4 regions of the Qipengyuania sp. genome follow, and region 4 is predicted to be linked to each of the others. Evidence: predicted binding sites of a transcription regulator. Region 4 holds the regulator's gene; each other region holds the start of a gene.

The links. Region 4 encodes LexA, which represses DNA repair genes until DNA is damaged. Its sites were predicted from a motif close to GTTCCNCNCTTGTTCT; they were not measured.
Region 1: the regulator LexA is predicted to act here: its motif matches at 1,538-1,553, upstream of ACQY4G_RS03765 (S24 family peptidase).
Region 2: the regulator LexA is predicted to act here: its motif matches at 2,406-2,421, upstream of recA (recombinase RecA).
Region 3: the regulator LexA is predicted to act here: its motif matches at 2,007-2,022, upstream of uvrA (excinuclease ABC subunit UvrA).

The regions. Positions count from the first base shown of each region.
Region 1 is NZ_OZ255844.1:764,214-768,426, forward strand. Features, by position in the region: gene ACQY4G_RS03755 (N-6 DNA methylase) at 1-888, opposite strand, end outside; gene ACQY4G_RS03760 (HigA family addiction module antitoxin) at 885-1,181, opposite strand; gene ACQY4G_RS03765 (S24 family peptidase) at 1,621-2,256, shown strand; partial or broken gene mobF (MobF family relaxase) at 2,272-4,213, opposite strand, start outside.
Region 2 is NZ_OZ255844.1:2,982,329-2,986,541, reverse strand. Features, by position in the region: gene ACQY4G_RS14580 (hybrid sensor histidine kinase/response regulator) at 1-2,352, shown strand, start outside; gene recA (recombinase RecA) at 2,499-3,563, shown strand; gene ACQY4G_RS14570 (glutathione S-transferase family protein) at 3,777-4,213, shown strand, end outside.
Region 3 is NZ_OZ255844.1:3,014,688-3,018,900, forward strand. Features, by position in the region: gene uvrA (excinuclease ABC subunit UvrA) at 1-1,995, opposite strand, end outside; gene ACQY4G_RS14745 (diguanylate cyclase domain-containing protein) at 2,325-3,503, shown strand; gene ACQY4G_RS14750 (lysozyme) at 3,678-4,213, shown strand, end outside.
Region 4 is NZ_OZ255844.1:2,696,785-2,700,997, reverse strand. Features, by position in the region: gene ACQY4G_RS13220 (ComEC/Rec2 family competence protein) at 1-1,434, shown strand, start outside; gene lexA (transcriptional repressor LexA) at 1,455-2,144, opposite strand; gene trpC (indole-3-glycerol phosphate synthase TrpC) at 2,292-3,077, opposite strand; gene trpD (anthranilate phosphoribosyltransferase) at 3,079-4,071, opposite strand; gene ACQY4G_RS13200 (anthranilate synthase component II) at 4,068-4,213, opposite strand, start outside.

The DNA of each region.
Region 1 (4,213 bases), 1.2 Mb from region 4:
TCTCTGAAAGCTAACAGTCTTGGGTTCCGCACCAATTTCGAAGGTTGTGATCGCTGCGGTCGTGGCAGCATCGGGAAATGGCTGCGCGGTCGGTTCGATTACGGTAATGTTCTTCCCGCCGAGTTCGCCGAGCATCAGCGACCGAACGAGCGAGCCGTAGTTCACGTCAAGCCACTCGGAAGCTGTAACGAATGCCCCTACGTCCTTCTTCTCGGCTTCAAGTGCTGTCGCGAGGAAAAAGTACACGTGGAGCCCAGCGAGTTTGCTCGCCGGCAGTTTCAATTCTGCCGCTCTTTGCGCGAGCCAATCCTTCCACACAGCATCGATCTGATGATGCCTGACGTATGGTGGATTACCGATGTACAGTGTCTGTCCAGCAGTCCTCTCGGTGAAATTTCGGAAGTCACCGAGTATGATCTTTGCCCGCTTTGCATACCCATTCACACACAGATTGGCACGGGCCATCAGGGTTGCGACCGGGTCCACATCAATGCCGACAAGCTGAGCATTTGGGAACGCTCGCCCGGCGGCTGAGAGGAAGCGGCCTGAGCCAACCCCTGGGTCGACAACGCGCGATGGACTTGAGTTATTCGCGGCCCACTGCACCATCGACTGAACAATGCCCTCAGGAGTGTACGTCGCCCCATCAGACCGGCGTGTCTCCGCAGATCGGATTGACGAGAACCCTTCTCCTAAAGGGTCATTTCCGCTGAGAATTGAATCACGCAGCAGAGCCACTCTCTTTGCGGAAACTCGCTGCTTGGCAGAGCTTGCAGCGAGCCTCTTTTCAGCCTCCGATAACCCATGCCCGACATCGAGCGCGCCGAGTTGCAAGGCTGCCGAAATCAGTTCCTTCTCTGACGCGAAGAGAATGGGGAGATCAGTCATCGGACCGCCTCCCGATTTGCGCTTTGGCTCATCGACGTGGTTCCAACAAATTGGAACGGCTGCACCTCAATTTCTCTGTTTTTCTTGCGAGCTTCGGCGATGTCAAATGCAGTCTGCATCTGCATCATCGCTTCCAATGGAAATCCGAATGCCTTCTCCAACCGAACTGCCATCTCTGGAGACAAATGAACTCGTTGGTTGATGAGTTTGGATAGCGAAGGACGCGCGACGCCTAGAGCCTTTGCTGCCTCCGTGACGGATATCCCACGCTCGTCAATCAACTTGATTTTCAAGAACCGACCAGGGTGCCCGGGATGCTCCGTTCTAAACTGTGTCGCAGTACCCATTTGGTATCCCCTTTGCAGTCTATTGCCCTGTAACGCTACGGGTTACAAGTGTACCTTTGTTCTTTTTTTGTTCCACTGTCAATTGGAGCTGAAAGCAGCCTCACGAGCGTCGAGCTAGATAATTCTCTACCTTCTCGACTGTTCGGCGGCGCGGCCTGCGGCCAGCTCGTAGGTCAAGCACGAAGCGCGGATCGCCAACCGCGCGACGACCGAACCGTGTCGCCGAAATGTGCGATTCCTTCAGATGTCGTTCAATGCGATCCAGCAATTTCATGGCCTTCCTCGACTCACTCAACACTTGTGTTCCTGTTTTGTTCTTAGTAGGAAGGTTCCATCGAGTCTAGGAGATTTCCTTCTCTCCTGAGACCGCTAGAAGGAACGACACATGGAACATGTCAGAGAGGAGCTCGATCGCCTGATCCAGCAGCGACGGCTCGGATATTCCTCGATCTCGCGGATGATCGGAAGAAACTCGTCCTACATTCAGCAATTCATCAAGCGTGGATCGCCGCGCAAACTGGATGACGATGACCGGCGCACGCTTGCCAGCTTCTTCGGGGTCGACGAGCAAGTGCTTGGCGGACCGCCCGCACCCATGCGTGACGGGTTGATCGAAATACCCGTGCTCAATGTCGATGCATCGGCGGGCTTTGGAGCGATTGCCGAAAGCGAGACCGCCCATACCCGCTTCGGTTTCGACGAACGCTGGCTTGGCCGGTTGACCCGGGCGAAGAGCGCCAGCCTTTCGATCATCCACGTCTTGGGCGACTCCATGGAGCCGACACTCAGCGATGGCGACGAGGTGCTGGTCGATGCATCGGACCAAGGCTCGCGGCTGCGCGACGGTATCTACGTCCTGCGCGCCGACGATGCGCTGGTGGTCAAGCGCGTGACGCTCAAGCCCGGTGGCCGCAATATCACCATCAGCAGCGATAATTCGGCCTATCCGAGCTGGGACGATGTCGACCGGTCCGAGATCCAAGTGGTCGGACGGGTCATCTGGTTTGGGCGGGCGGTATAGAAAGCTCTCGTCGGCTCAGATCCCGATTTCGAAATGCTTTACCCTTTCCTTCGTGAGTTCGGGCTTGTCACTTGCAGGCGAAGGGCTGCGGACATCCTCGTCTTGCGAAAGGCCCTTGGCCGCTGCCGCCTTGAGCCTTTGCGTTACTTCAAGGGCCGACGCTTTCTCGCCGCTGTTGGACTTGATGGCCCGGCCGAGTTTCTCGGCATTATCTGCAATCAGCGTAAGGCCGTCGCGAAGCCGGGTGACCGTGACCAGGAAAGTCTGCCGATTGGCGAGATTGCGTTCGCGGCTGTCCATCACTGCGATCCCGCGATCCGAAGTAAGTCCCTGCGCCATATGCGCATTGAGGGCGTAGGCGAGGTCCATGCATTTGAGCATGGGGTCGCCGCGGTTCAGGCGGAGCTCCTTGCCCACTGATGTCTCGACCAAGACGCCCTTTGTGTCGATGGCCACGATCCTCGCCTGGTCGGCGTTGAACAGCCCGCGCTTGTGGTCGTTGTCGGTCCAACGGATTTTGTCACCTTCAATGATGGACAGCGATTTGCGCTCGAAGAGCGACAGCCGGCTATCGTCTGCGCCCGGCCGCAAGCGCGCGGGATTGAACTTGCGAAGCCGTCCTTTCCTGTCCTCAAGCACGAGCTGCTTCCGCGCATGGTCAATGGTCTTGACGGTGTAGTCACCCTTGGAGAGTTTCTGGGTGCTGTCGCGCGAGCGGAAGTTAAGGACCATGCCTGGTTGGTAAGTGCGAAGATAGCGCAGCTCCTCGTGTGTCACATTCACCCGCGAATGAACGGTCAGCCGGCCCGATCGTGGGCCGAGCTCGCCGTTGGCCTTGAGTCCGCACTGCACAGCCTCGTTGACCGCAGAACGTAAGGCCCGTCCCGAAGCGTAGATCGACGTCCGATCCCGATCCGCCGGGCTGAGCGAAAGCCACTTTTCGGCAGCAACAATCGCGCTGTCCCCACGAGCTTCGATGGTTGAAGGAGCAAGAGCCTGGAGCGCATCGTCGATGCGTCCCTCCTGCGCTGCGGCCTGGGCTCGCCGCAGTATGGGATCGCGGCCGCGTAAATTCACATCCATGTTGGCGCGCTCGATCCCGGCCTGCTGGACGAGGTCGAAGGGCTTACCGGCATCGACGGCGGCTAGCTGTCGCTTGTCGCCGACGAGAACCAGGCGCTGGACTTCTGCAAGGTTCGCCAGCCGTACCAGCTTGGCCTTGTCCTCGTTCGACACCATCGACGCCTCATCGAGCACCAGGACATGGTCTCCGAGAGCGCTCCGAGCCTCACGCAGCAACGTGGCATTTCCCGGCTCGTGCAGAAGCCTGCCCCATTGCGCGAGAAAGCGGGCGATGGTCATCGAACGGATGCCGGTGTCGCGCTCGAGCATCTGGACGAGCGTGTTCTGCACGGCGAGCCCCAGTACCTGCTTGCCTTCCTCGCGAAGCAGCTGGGCAACAGGCTTCATCACGCTGCTTTTGCCCGCCCCGGCTATGCCCTGGATCGCTACGGTCCGGTCACGCGACGAAAGGACAAGGCCAGCCGCATTCTCCTGTCCTTCGTTGAGCGAATTCCGTGGTTGAGCGCAGCAACAGCCTGAACCCGCTCTGCAGCGTCCGCCCGATCCAGGATGGGCAACACCGCACCTCGTCCCTGGTCGACATTCGCAATAATGGTGCTTTCAAGGTCAAGCGCCTCCCGGCTCGCCAGCCAGCCTTTGTGCTCGCCTTTGCCGGATTCGAGTGCGCCGCTTCTGATCAATGCGTTCACACGGGTTTCGATGTGGTCCACCGTCGTCGGCAGCCCAAAATCGAGCGCCGCCTTCAGCAATCCCTCACGGGGAAAGGCTGCCTCGCGCTGCGAGAGATGGCGCACCGCGGAAGCAACGGCCTGCGCTGCCGCGATGGTCGGTGCATCTTGCTTGAGGACATGGGCAGGGATCAGTGGATCCGCCG
Region 2 (4,213 bases), 290 kb from region 4:
GCGCTCGCCTATGGCGGAGCGCTCGTCGCAATCCTATTGACGTTGCTGCTGATGGCGAGGCTGCGGGGCGCGCCGGTCGAGGAATTGGCATTTCAGGCCGACTGGTCGGTCACCAGCGCAGCGATGGAAAACCGTCGGCGCGGAGTGGCGATCATCGACCGGGCGAACCGGCTGGTCTGCGCCAATTCGACCTATGTCGACTGGTTCGATGGGGAGACCGCCCCTTACGACCTGCCGTTCGACGGACCCTCTCGCGAGGCGATCATGGATGCGGCGCGCGATGCCTGGCGCGACGGGAAGGCGAAAGCCGACGAGTTGCAGCTGTCCGGTGCGGAAGCGCAATACCGGTTGCATGTCGATCGCAGCGGTCGGGGTGAATCCTATCTCGTCTGGCGGTTTGCCGAGATTCGCGAGGAGCGCAGCTATGACGGGCTCGCCGAACGGCTTTCGGGCCGGCTTGGCGACGTGATCTCGCGCGCAGGGCTCGAACTCGCGCTGGTTGCGCCCGACGGCATCGTGCTGACGACCACCCCGGGCCTGGCGGAGCGCGCAACCGGCAATCGCGAGAAGTCGCTTGCAGGCCATGAATTCGTGCAATTGCTGCGCTCGGACGATCGCGACCGCATTTTCTTCGCCCGCGAGGGCCAGCAGGGTTCGCCGCAGACGCTCGTTCACGTGCCGCTCGATACGCCAGCGAATGCGCGGCTGAGCGATGCCGATCAGGCCCCTTCGCTGATGTTGCTGATCGACAGCACGGTAGGGATCGGCGGCGGCTGGGAAGGCAGTGGCAAGGCCGCCATTCCGCAGCTCGAGGCGCTGCTGTCCGCGCTGCCGCTCGGCCTTGCGCTGACCGACCGCGATGGTCGCTTCCTGTTTGCCAACAAGGCGTTCCTGCGCGCGGTCGAACGCAAGGAGCAGGGATTGCCGCAATTCCCTTCCGACCTTGTCGTGCAGGACGACAAGGCCGCCATGGCAGATACCGTGCGGCGCTTCGCCAAGGGCGCGACCGCGAGCGGCGACATGGCCGTGCGTCTTTCCAACGACAAGGAAGAACCGGTCTCGATCGGCCTTGCGGGCATACGCGGGCTGGGCGATGCGGCCGTCCTGCTGTCGATCTCCGACTCCTCTGAGGAAAAGCGTCTGCGCCGCCAGGTCGCACAGGCCACCAAGATGCAGGCGGTGGGCCAGCTTGCGGGCGGCGTTGCGCATGACTTCAACAACGTGCTGACCGCGATCATCGGCTATTGCGACCTGATGTTGTTGCGCCACACGCCGGGCGACAGCGACTATGACGACATCCAGCAGATCAAGGCCAATTCGAACCGCGCTGCGAGCCTGACGCGGCAGCTCCTCGCCTTCAGCCGCCAGCAGACGCTGCGCCCGGTGGTGCTGCAGCTGCCCGATGTCGTCAGCGAGGTCAGCCAGCTGTTGAAGCGCCTGATGGGCGAGAAGATCGAATTCTCGGTTCGCCACGACCGCGAGCTCGGTTCGGTCCGGGCGGACCCGCAACAGCTCGAACAGGTCATCATCAACCTGGCCGTCAATGCGCGCGACGCCATGCAGGCGAATGCGCTCGAGCGTGGCAAGCAGGACTGGAAGGGACGTCTCACGCTCGCCACGCGGCGGGTTTCAGCGCGCGACGTGCGCAAGATGGGCATCGATATCATGCCCGCCGACGATTACACCGTGCTCATCGTGCAGGACACGGGCGGCGGCATTCCGCCGGAGCATCTCAACAAGATCTTCGAACCCTTCTTTACCACCAAGGAGCAGGGCAAGGGCACCGGGCTCGGTCTCTCGACGGTCTACGGGATCGTCAAGCAATCCAACGGCTTCATTTTCGCCGACAACGTCCAGGGTCCCGACGGCACACCCATCGGTGCGCGGTTCACCATGTACCTGCCCGTGCACAAGGGCGAGTTGCCCGCCAGCATGCGCGGCGAGGCGGCGGAAGAGGCCAAGGCGACCGAATGGTCGGCGGGCGGCAACCTGCTGCTGGTCGAGGACGAGGACATGGTGCGGGCCGTGGCCGAGCGGGCGCTGGCGCGCGCCGGCTATACCGTGACCACCGCGACCGACGGGGAAGAGGGGCTGGCCGAAGTGGCCAACGGTTCGACCGAATTCGACCTGATCGTATCGGATGTCGTCATGCCCGCGATGGATGGCCCGGCCATGGCGCGCGCGATCCGCAAGGTGAAACCCGACATCCCGATCCTGTTCATGTCGGGCTATGCCGAAGAGCAATTGCGCAACGAGATCGATATCGACAACATGCACTTCATTCCCAAGCCCTTCAGCGTGCAGCAGATCAACGCCAAGGTTGCCGAGGTGCTCGGCGAACAGCGCGATTAGCGGGCGGACCGGCCGAATTCCACCCGTTGGAACGAAACGTGAAAATAAATTTCGTTCCCCACTTGTTCTTTGAGAACAAAGCCGATACACCAATTGCCAGTTGAAGAGTCGGCAAGCGGCTCTGGCCAAGCGCAGGAGGTAATGTCATGGCGGCAAGTCTGAAGCTCGTAGAGGACAAGAAAGTGGACGCAGACCGCCAGAAGGCATTGGACGCCGCGCTCGCGCAGATCGATCGCGCATTCGGCAAGGGCTCGGCAATGAAGCTGGGCCAGAAGGAAGCAATGCAGGTGGAGGCGATCTCCACCGGTTCGCTCGGCCTCGATATCGCGCTGGGTGTGGGCGGCTTGCCCAAGGGGCGCGTGATCGAAGTTTACGGTCCGGAAAGCTCGGGCAAGACCACGCTGGCGCTGCATGTACTGGCCGAAGCGCAAAAGGCGGGCGGCACGGTCGCCTTCGTCGATGCCGAACATGCGCTCGACCCGGTCTATGCCCGCAAGCTCGGCGTCGATATCGACGAGCTGATCGTATCGCAGCCCGACACGGGCGAACAGGCGCTCGAGATCACCGATACGCTGGTCCGCTCCAACGCGATCGACGTGCTGGTCGTCGATTCGGTCGCCGCGCTCGTGCCGCGCGCCGAGATCGAGGGCGAGATGGGTGACAGCCATGTCGGCCTGCAGGCCCGCCTCATGTCGCAATCGCTGCGCAAGCTGACCGGTTCGATCAACCGTTCGAAGTGCATGGTGATCTTCATCAATCAGCTGCGCATGAAGATCGGGGTGATGTACGGCAATCCAGAAACCACGACCGGCGGCAATGCGCTCAAATTCTATGCTTCGGTCCGCCTCGACATCCGCCGCACCGGCCAGATCAAGGACCGCGACGAGGTGATCGGCAATTCGACTCGCGTGAAAGTGGTCAAGAACAAGGTCGCCCCGCCGTTCAAGCAGGTCGAATTCGACATCATGTATGGCGAGGGCATTTCGAAGATCGGCGAAATCCTCGACCTCGGCGTCAAGGCCGGCGTGGTCGAAAAGTCGGGCAGCTGGTTCAGCTACGACAGCGTCCGCATCGGCCAGGGGCGCGAAAACGCCAAGAAGTTCCTCAAGGAAAATCCCGAGATGTGTGCCAAGTTGGAAGCCGCCATTCGCGGCCGCACCGACGAGGTCGCCGAAGAGATGATGACCGGTCCGGACGCGGACGAGGACTGACCTCTCTTCAAGCGGGAGCGTGCCGGCCCCGATCCCCCGGGGCGGCGCGGAAGCCGGACTGTCCCCGGCGCTCCCGAACAAACGGAAAGCCGGTGCGCGCCGCCTCATGGCCGCACCGGCTTTTCCGTATCCCGGGCTGGCGCAAACTGGGCCATGGCCGCCCCTCATCCGCGCGCCTAGGGTGCAGGCGACTCGCGAAAGAGGAGCGCCCGCATGACTATTACCGTCCACCATCTCAACAACAGCCGTTCGCAGCGTATCCTCTGGCTGCTAGAGGAATTGGGGGCGGACTACGAAATTACCCAACACCAGCGCGATGCGGAAAGCAATCTCGCACCGCCCGAGCTGAAGAATGCTCACCCGCTCGGCAAGTCGCCGCTGATCGAGGACGACGGTCTGCGGGTGGCGGAAAGCGGGGCGATAATCCAATATCTGTGCGAACGTCACGGCGGCGAAAGCTGGCTTCCTGATCCGAAAAGCGAGGACCACGTCCGTCACCTCGAATGGATGCAGTTCGGAGAAAGCAGCTTTTTCGTACCCGTCATGCTCAAGATATACGCGGGGCGTCTCGGCGATGCCGCGGCCCCGCTCATGCCGCGCGTCGATGAACAATTCGAAGCGCATGTGAAATTCGCCGAGGACAATATCTC
Region 3 (4,213 bases), 320 kb from region 4:
CTGATGCCCGTTGCCTGTGCGCCGTTCGGCCGGGACGGCGATTTCGCGGCGGCCGGTGAGGTAGTCGGCGGTGAGCGACTTCTTGGACTTTAGCACCTGCTTGAGCGTGCCCTGCGCCACCACTTCGCCACCGTGGACGCCCGCGCCGGGGCCGAGGTCGACCACATGGTCGGCGGCGCGGATCGCGTCCTCGTCATGCTCGACCACGATCACCGTATTGCCCAGATCGCGCAGGCGCTTGAGCGTTTCGAGCAGCCGGTCGTTGTCGCGCTGGTGGAGGCCGATGCTCGGCTCGTCGAGCACGTAGAGCACGCCCGAGAGGCCCGAGCCGATCTGCGAGGCGAGGCGGATGCGCTGGCTCTCGCCGCCCGACAGCGTACCCGAAGTACGGTCGAGGTTGAGATAGTCGAGCCCGACATTGTCGAGGAAGCCCAGCCGCTCGTTGATTTCCTTGAGGATGGCCTTGGCGATCTGGCCCTGCGTTTCGGTCAGCTGATCGGGCAGCGCGAGGAACCAGGCATTCGCATCGGCGACGCTCATCTTGGTGGGGGTGGCGATGTCGGTGGCGTCGTCGCCCTGGCCGATCTTCACCGCCAGCGCCTTCTCGTTGAGCCGCTTGCCATGGCAGGTTTCGCATGGCTGCGCGGTCTGGAACTTGCTCAGCTCCTCGCGCATCCACGCGCTCTCGGTCTGCAGCATGCGGCGGTTGAGATTGCCGATCACGCCCTCGAACGGCTTCTTGACCGTATATTCCTTGCGCCCGTCCTTGAAGGTGAGCGGGATCGCGCGGCCCTTGGTGCCGTAGAGGATGATGTCGCGGATCTCGCGATCGAAATCCTCCCACGGGGTCTCGAGGCTGAACTCGTATTCGCGCGCAAGGCTGGCGAGCACCTGCATGTAATAGGGGCTCGGCGGATTGCTCTTCGCCCAGGGCATCACTGCGCCCTTCTTCAAGGACAGCGCCTCGTTGGGGACGACCAGCTGCGGGTCGAACAGCTGCTTCTCGCCGATCCCGTCGCAGGTTGGGCAGGCCCCCTGCGGCGCGTTGAACGAGAACAGCCGCGGCTCGACTTCCTCGATCGTGAAGCCGGAGACGGGGCAGGAGAACCGCTCGGAGAAGACGATGCGGTTGGCGGGAATGCCCGCGCCCTTCATCTTGCCGCCATCTTCGGCAGGTGTCCCTGCGGAGGCAGGGACCTCATTCGGGGTCGCGCCGGAACCGCCTGAGGCCCCTGCCTTCGCTGGGGCTTGTGCCATGACCTCCGCCACCGTCCCGTCCGCCAGGTCGACAAAGGCCAGCCCATCGGCGAGCTTGAGCGCGGTTTCGAAACTGTCGGCGAGGCGCGTTTCGAGGCCCTCCTTCACCGCCAGCCGGTCGACCACCACCTCGATGTCGTGCTTGAACTTCTTGTCGAGCGCGGGCGCTTCCTCGATCGGGTACATCTCGCCATCGATCCGCACGCGGGTGAAACCGGCTTTCTGCCATTCGGCCAGTTCCTTGCGGTATTCGCCCTTGCGCCCGCGCACCACGGGCGCGAGCAGGTAGAGCCGCGTGCCTTCGGGCAAAGCCATCACGCGGTCGACCATGTTGGAGACGGTCTGCGCTTCGATCGGCAGGCCGGTGGCGGGCGAATAGGGCACCCCCACCCTCGCCCACAGCAGGCGCATGTAGTCGTAGATCTCGGTCACCGTCGCCACGGTCGAGCGCGGGTTGCGGCTCGTCGTCTTCTGCTCGATCGAGATGGCGGGGCTGAGCCCGTCGATATGCTCGACATCGGGCTTTTGCATCATCTCGAGAAACTGCCGCGCATAGGCGCTCAGGCTTTCGACATAGCGCCGCTGCCCTTCGGCATAGATGGTGTCGAAGGCGAGGCTCGACTTGCCCGAGCCCGAAAGGCCCGTGATCACGATCAGCGCGTCGCGCGGCAGGTCGATATCGACCCCCTTGAGATTATGCTCGCGGGCGCCGCGGACGGAGATCTTGGTGAGAGCCATGGGGGAGCGATGTTCCTAAATTGTTCACATAAGTCAAGACACGTTCCGTATCGGAATTTCGAACGAAGGGAGGCCGAAGACCGGGCCGATACGGAAGGCGACAGCAGTCGCCGCGGCGCGCGACCCCAGACTTAGGAACATATCGCGATATTGCGAGGTCTTGTCGCGCATCGGCCAGCAAGCAAAGGCGGGACAGGATCACGCACGAAGCCGGCAAACAGCGCCGTCCTATCCCCGCCACCGGAAAACGGAGCGCGGGAGCGGATTCTTTAACGAATTGGCACTATGCTCCTTTTTCCAACGATGAGAGGGGGTTGACGCCGGGACCGGTGCGAATCGACGACAACTTTGACGGCAATATCGCTGGCGTCCTCGCACGCGCCCCGGTCGATTCCTACGAAATCGAGCGCGAGGCGGTTATCGCCATGCTCGAACGCGAGCGTCGCTCGCTTGTCTCGAGCCTGATTGGGCTTGGCCTGCTGGCAGTCGGCGTGGCGATGCTGCCCAACCCCGCATTTATGGCGCTGTTGCTGGTCCTGCGCCTCGCTTCGTTCCTGTTTACGCGTCGCGCGGTCGCGCAACTCGAAAGGCGCATGCGCACGCGCAAGCCGGTGAAGGCGGCGCGCGCCGTCCTGTTCGGGGCCATGTCGCTGACCGGCGTCACGCTGGCGCTGATGTTGTGGCCGCAGCCGCCCGGGGCCTCCATGGTGGCGATCGGGCTGATCCAGGTCGTCGTCATCGTCGCCGTGACGCTGATATCCGTCACGCTTGCGGCGCTCCCCGCATCTCGCGACGCCATGCTGGCAAGCTTCTGGCTGACGGCCAGCGGGCTGATCCTGTTCCATCCCGCTTCGGGCGATCCCGGCATGATCGCGGTCCTGACCCTGGCCGTCCTCGGTGTGCGAATCTACAGTTCCTCGACCGGCCACCACATTCACAGCTCGGCAAAAATGCTGGTCGAGAACCGGCAGCTTTCCGAAGATCTCGCCGACGCGCTTGCCCATGCCGAATTCCTAAGCTGGCGCGACCCGCTGACCGGCCTGTTCAATCGCCGCATGCTGTTCGAGGACACGCGCCGCGACCGCAGCCCGCTTTCGCGCCACCTGCTGACGATCGACCTCGATCGGTTCAAGACGATCAACGACACGTTCGGGCATGGCGTCGGAGATCACGTGATCATCGCGACGGCGGATACGATCCGCGAATGGTGCACGACGCTCGGCGACAAGGGAGAACACCAGGCATTCCGCCTCGGCGGAGAGGAGTTTCTGGTGATCGCGCGCGGGCTGGACGATGCCGTCGTCAGCGAAGCGGCGGAACGTCTGCGGGTCGCGATTACCGAGCTCGAAGGGCAATTCACCGATCATTCGGGGATCGCCATTTCGGCATCCATCGGCCTCACTGGCTGGCGGTTCGGCGAAAGTCTGGACGATGCGTTGCTGCGCGCGGATATTGCCTGTTACGAGGCCAAGAACACCGGGCGAAACAGGGTGCGTCGCGCCGCCTGAGCACGGGGATTCGCCGTCCGGACGTTCCGCGACAGCGACGAATTGGGGACCGATGCCCTCCCCCGAACCGTTTCATATACAAGTCCGACACCTTGCCAGCGCGCATGGAACCGCATGTGCGGGTCGCAATCCAGGTGTCCCGAACCAATTACGCAATGAAAGGTGCCTCTCCACATGGACAAGGACACCGCGAACAACGCGAACCAAACAGGCGGAGCCGATCGGGTGCCCGCACACAATGACCGCTCGGGGGCAAAGCTCAAGGCGCTCCTCGACGACCTCAACCGTCCCCTCGACGAAGTGGACTGGTCACATACCTCGCTGCGCGGCGAGAAGGGCGACAATCCGAAGAGCTTCCTCAAGCGCCTGCGTCGCGAGCGCCAGCATAGGCGGGAGCTGCGTCGGGCGCGAAAAGCCGCGGCAAAGGCATTCGATGTCCGGCCACAACTGTCTACGCGCAAGCGCGCCACGCTGATGCTAGGTGCCGGCGCGCTGGGTCTGACCGCCTTCACCGGCCCGCCCAAGGCCCGCAAGCCCGTGCAGCCGCTGAATACGGCGCAAATGGTAATCGACGATGCCCATAGCGTGCGGCAACCCGCCGTCCTGCTCAAGGCCAGCGACACCTTCAAACAGGCGCTGATCGAAGAAGAGGGCGTGCGCTATACGGTTTACCGCGATGTCGCGGGCTATCCGACCGTGGGCGTGGGCCA
Region 4 (4,213 bases):
TCTGCGCATGTGCGCGCCAACCTCGGAGGCACCTCGGGTGCAATCGCCGCGACACTGGCCAGCGGCGACCGCGGCGCGATCCCCGAAGCCGACGAGGAGGCGATGCGCGATTCCGGGCTGACGCATCTGCTGTCGATCAGCGGTTTGCATGTCAGCGCAATCATTGCGGCGACCTACCTCGTCGCACTCAAGTTGCTCGCGCTGTGGCCTTGGCTCACTTTGCGCGTGCGCTTGCCCCTGGTCGCGGCGGGCGCGGCGGCATTGGCAGGGATCGGCTATACGCTGCTGACCGGTGCCGAGGTTCCGACCGTGCGCAGCTGCATCGGAGCCTTGTTGGTGCTTGTCGCCCTGGCGCTGGGGCGCGAGCCGCTGTCATTGCGAATGGTCGCGATCGCGGCGGGCGTGGTGCTCGCGCTGTGGCCGGAATCCCTGGTCGGGCCGAGCTTCCAGATGAGTTTCGCTGCGGTGATCGCGATCGTAGCGTTGCACAATGTCCAGCGGATAAGGGACTTTCTGGCGCCGCGCGAGGAGAGCTGGGTGCGGCGCTTTGGCAGGCGGGCAGCCATATTGTTCCTGACCGGGCTGGTGATCGAGCTGGCGTTGATGCCGATCGTGCTTTTCCACTTCCATCGTGCCGGTGTCTACGGCGCGGCGGCCAACCTGATCGCCATTCCGTTGGTGACTTTCGTATCCATGCCATTGGTAGCGCTGGCCTTGCTCCTCGATCTCGCAGGCGCGGGAGCCCCGGCATGGTGGCTCGTCGGACAGTCGCTCGACCTCTTGCTGGCCATCGCGCACTTCTTTGCCGAGCAGCCGGGTTCGGTAAAGCTTGCCCCGCGGATCGGTATGGGGGCGATGGTGCTCTACTTAGCTGGGGCGCTTTGGCTGGCTTTCTGGCAGGGCGGAGCCCGGCTTTGGGGACTCGCGCCGGTTGCGGTCGCTGCAGGAATGATGGCGACGGCGCCCGTGCCCGATATTCTCATTACCCGTGACGGGCGCGATATCGGCGTTGCGAACGAAGACGAACGCTTGCTGGTTTTGCGGGACAGCGAGGGCGGTTATGCGCGGGACAACCTTCTCGAGCTGGCAGGGACCGACCTTGTACCGATCCCGCTATCGCAATGGCCACGCAGCAAGTGTAGTGCCGAATTCTGCACGCTGTCGATTGCTCGGGAAGGGCGCGACTGGTCGATACTGGTCGCCCGCAACCGCGATCTCGTCGCAGAGCGAGCTTTGGCAGCGGCCTGCCGAAATTCCGATATCGTGGTCGCCGACCGTTTTCTGCCGCGAAGTTGCAAACCGCGCTGGCTCAAGGCCGACCGGCGGTTCCTCGATCGCGAGGGCGGTACTGCGATCTATCTGGATGCACCGCGCATCGAAACCGTTGCGCAGGACGAGGGCGAGCATGGCTGGTGGCGCGCATCCGCCCGCTGAGAACCGCGGGGCAATGCCCGTCAGTGATAGCGCCGCAGCAGCCCTGCGAGCTTGCCCTGAACCTGCACGCGGTGCGGTTCGTAGACTTGCGGCTCGTAAGCGCCATTGGCGGGATCGAGCACGACCCGTCCACCATCCTTGCGCAGATACTTGAGCGTCGCTTCCTCATTATCGACCAGTGCCACTACGATCTCGCCGTCGCGTGCGCTGTCGGCGCGTTTCACCAGCGCGTAATCGCCATCGAAAATGCCCGCCTCGATCATCGAGTCGCCCGAGACCTCGAGCGCATAATGTTCGCCGGGGCCGAGCAGGGCGGCAGGAACCGGCATGCTCGACTGCCCTTCGATCGCCTCGATCGGCGCGCCGGCGGCAATCCGGCCATGGAGCGGTACGTCGATTATGTCGTTCGCAGGATCAGGCGCGACGGCTTTCGCGGGCATGGCGGCGCTGACAGGATCGTTCGCCGGAGCAGGCCTCGGCGTGCCCATCACTGCATCCTCGGGCAGTTTGACGACTTCGAGCGCGCGGGCGCGATTGGGCAGGCGGCGAATGAAGCCGCGTTCCTCGAGCGCGGAAATCAACCGGTGAACGCCCGATTTGCTCTTGAGGTCGAGCGCTTCCTTCATCTCCTCGAAACTCGGCGAAATGCCGGTCTCTTCCAGCCGCTGCTGGATGAAGCGGATCAATTCGTGCTGCTTGGCGGTCAGCATGTTGCGCACTCCCGTTTCGCCTGTTCACAAACCTGTGAACGAATGCGGAACAAGTAAGCAACCTGATTCGCCAGGTCAAGCAATAGCGTCATTTTCGAACGGTTTGCGGTGGAACAATTGTTCCCGGTTCGGTCCGGCGTGGAGAGTTCAACCGCCAAGCAGCGCTCTCGTCGCTGCCTCGACATCGGCCTGGCGCATCAGGCTTTCTCCGACGAGGAAACTGCGCACTCCCGAGCGTGCCAGACGCTCGCAATCGGCATGGGTGGCAATTCCGCTTTCGCCGACCAGAAGGGCATTGTGAGGCGCGATCGCGGCCAGCGTTTCGGTGTTCGCGAGATCGGTGGTGAAGGTCTTGAGATCGCGATTGTTCACCCCGATCAATCGCGACTGGAGACAGGTTGCACGCTCTAGTTCGGTGCGATCGTGAACTTCGACCAGCACGTCCATCTTGTGTTCGATCGCCGCCGCTTCGATCTCGACCATCGCGCCGTCCTCGAGTGCAGCAACGATGATCAGGATCGCATCGGCACCGATTGCCCGGGCTTCGGCGACCTGCCACGGATCGACCATGAAATCCTTGCGCAGGACGGGCAGGGCGCAGGCCGCGCGGGCTTCGACCAGATAGTCCTCGTGCCCCTCGAAATAGGGCGCATCGGTCAGCACAGAGAGGCACGCAGCGCCGCCCGCTGCATAGGCGTGGGCATGGTCGGCGGGGCGGAAATCTTTGCGTATCAGACCCTTGGAGGGAGATGCTTTCTTGATCTCTGCGATCAGCCCGAAGCCCTCGGCTTGTGCTCGCGAAAGAGCTGCTTGGAACCCGCGGGGGGCGGTTTGTTCCTTGGCTAGGGCTTCGAGATCGGCAAGCGAGCGGCGCGCCTTGCGTGCAGCCACTTCCTCGCGCTTGGTCGCGCAGATTTCCTCCAGCTTGTTCATGTCACGCGGCCATTGCGATCCAGTTGCCGAGCAGAGCCTTGGCCTTGCCCGAATCCAGCGCTTCTGCAGCGATCTCGGCACCTTCGGTCCAGTCGTCGGTACGATCGGCGACCATCAGCGTGGCAGCGGCATTGAAAAGAACGGCATCGCGATAGGGACCCGGAGTACCGCTGAGCAGTGCCTCCAGCGCGCGCGCATTGTGGTCCGGATCGCCGCCGCGAATGGCTTCGACAGGTGCGTGCGGTAGATTGGCCTGAACCGCGACCACCCGACGCATTTCGAATTCGTTGCCCTTAACATCGGCCAGTTCATTGCCGCCCGCGAGGCTCAACTCGTCGAGCCCCTCGTCCCCCGATGCGATGAAGGTGCGATCGGTCCCCAGCTTGGCCTTTGCCGCAGCGTAGATCGGCACATAGGCGGGCCGCGCGATGCCGATGAGCTGGCGACGCACACCGGCAGGGTTCGACAGCGGACCCATAAGATTGAAGATCGTACGCACGCCCAATTTCTGGCGAATGGGCTGGATCCGCCCCATCGCCGGATGATGGTTCTTGGCGAAAAGGAAACAAATCCCCAGTTCCGCCAGGGTCTTCTCGGCGCTTCTTCCCGCCGCTTCCATGTCGAGACCGAGCGCCTCCAGCGTGTCGGCCGCGCCCGATTTGCTGCTGGCCGCGCGATTGCCGTGTTTGGCAACGGGCACGCCGCAGGCAGCGACGACCAGGCTGACCGCTGTCGACACATTGAGCGTGTGATGGCCGTCGCCGCCGGTGCCGCAACAATCCACCGTCCCTTCGGGCGCATCGACCGGGATCAGCCGCGCGCGCAACGCTCGCGCCGCCCCGGCGATCTCGTCAGAGGTTTCGCTCCGCGCCGACATGTCGACGAGAAACCTCGCGATGTCCTCGTCTGACGTTTCGCCATCGAGAATCCAGCCAAAGACCTCTTCGGCCTCCTGCTCGCCAAGGTGCTGCTTTGCGTCGGGAAGTCGTTTCATGCCGGGACCTTGGCGGCGATACCGCAGATGTCGAGGAAGTTGGCGAGCAGCGCGTGACCGTGCTCGGTGGCAATGCTTTCTGGGTGGAACTGGACGCCGTGGATCGGCAGCTCGCTGTGGCGAAAGCCCATCACGCTGCTGC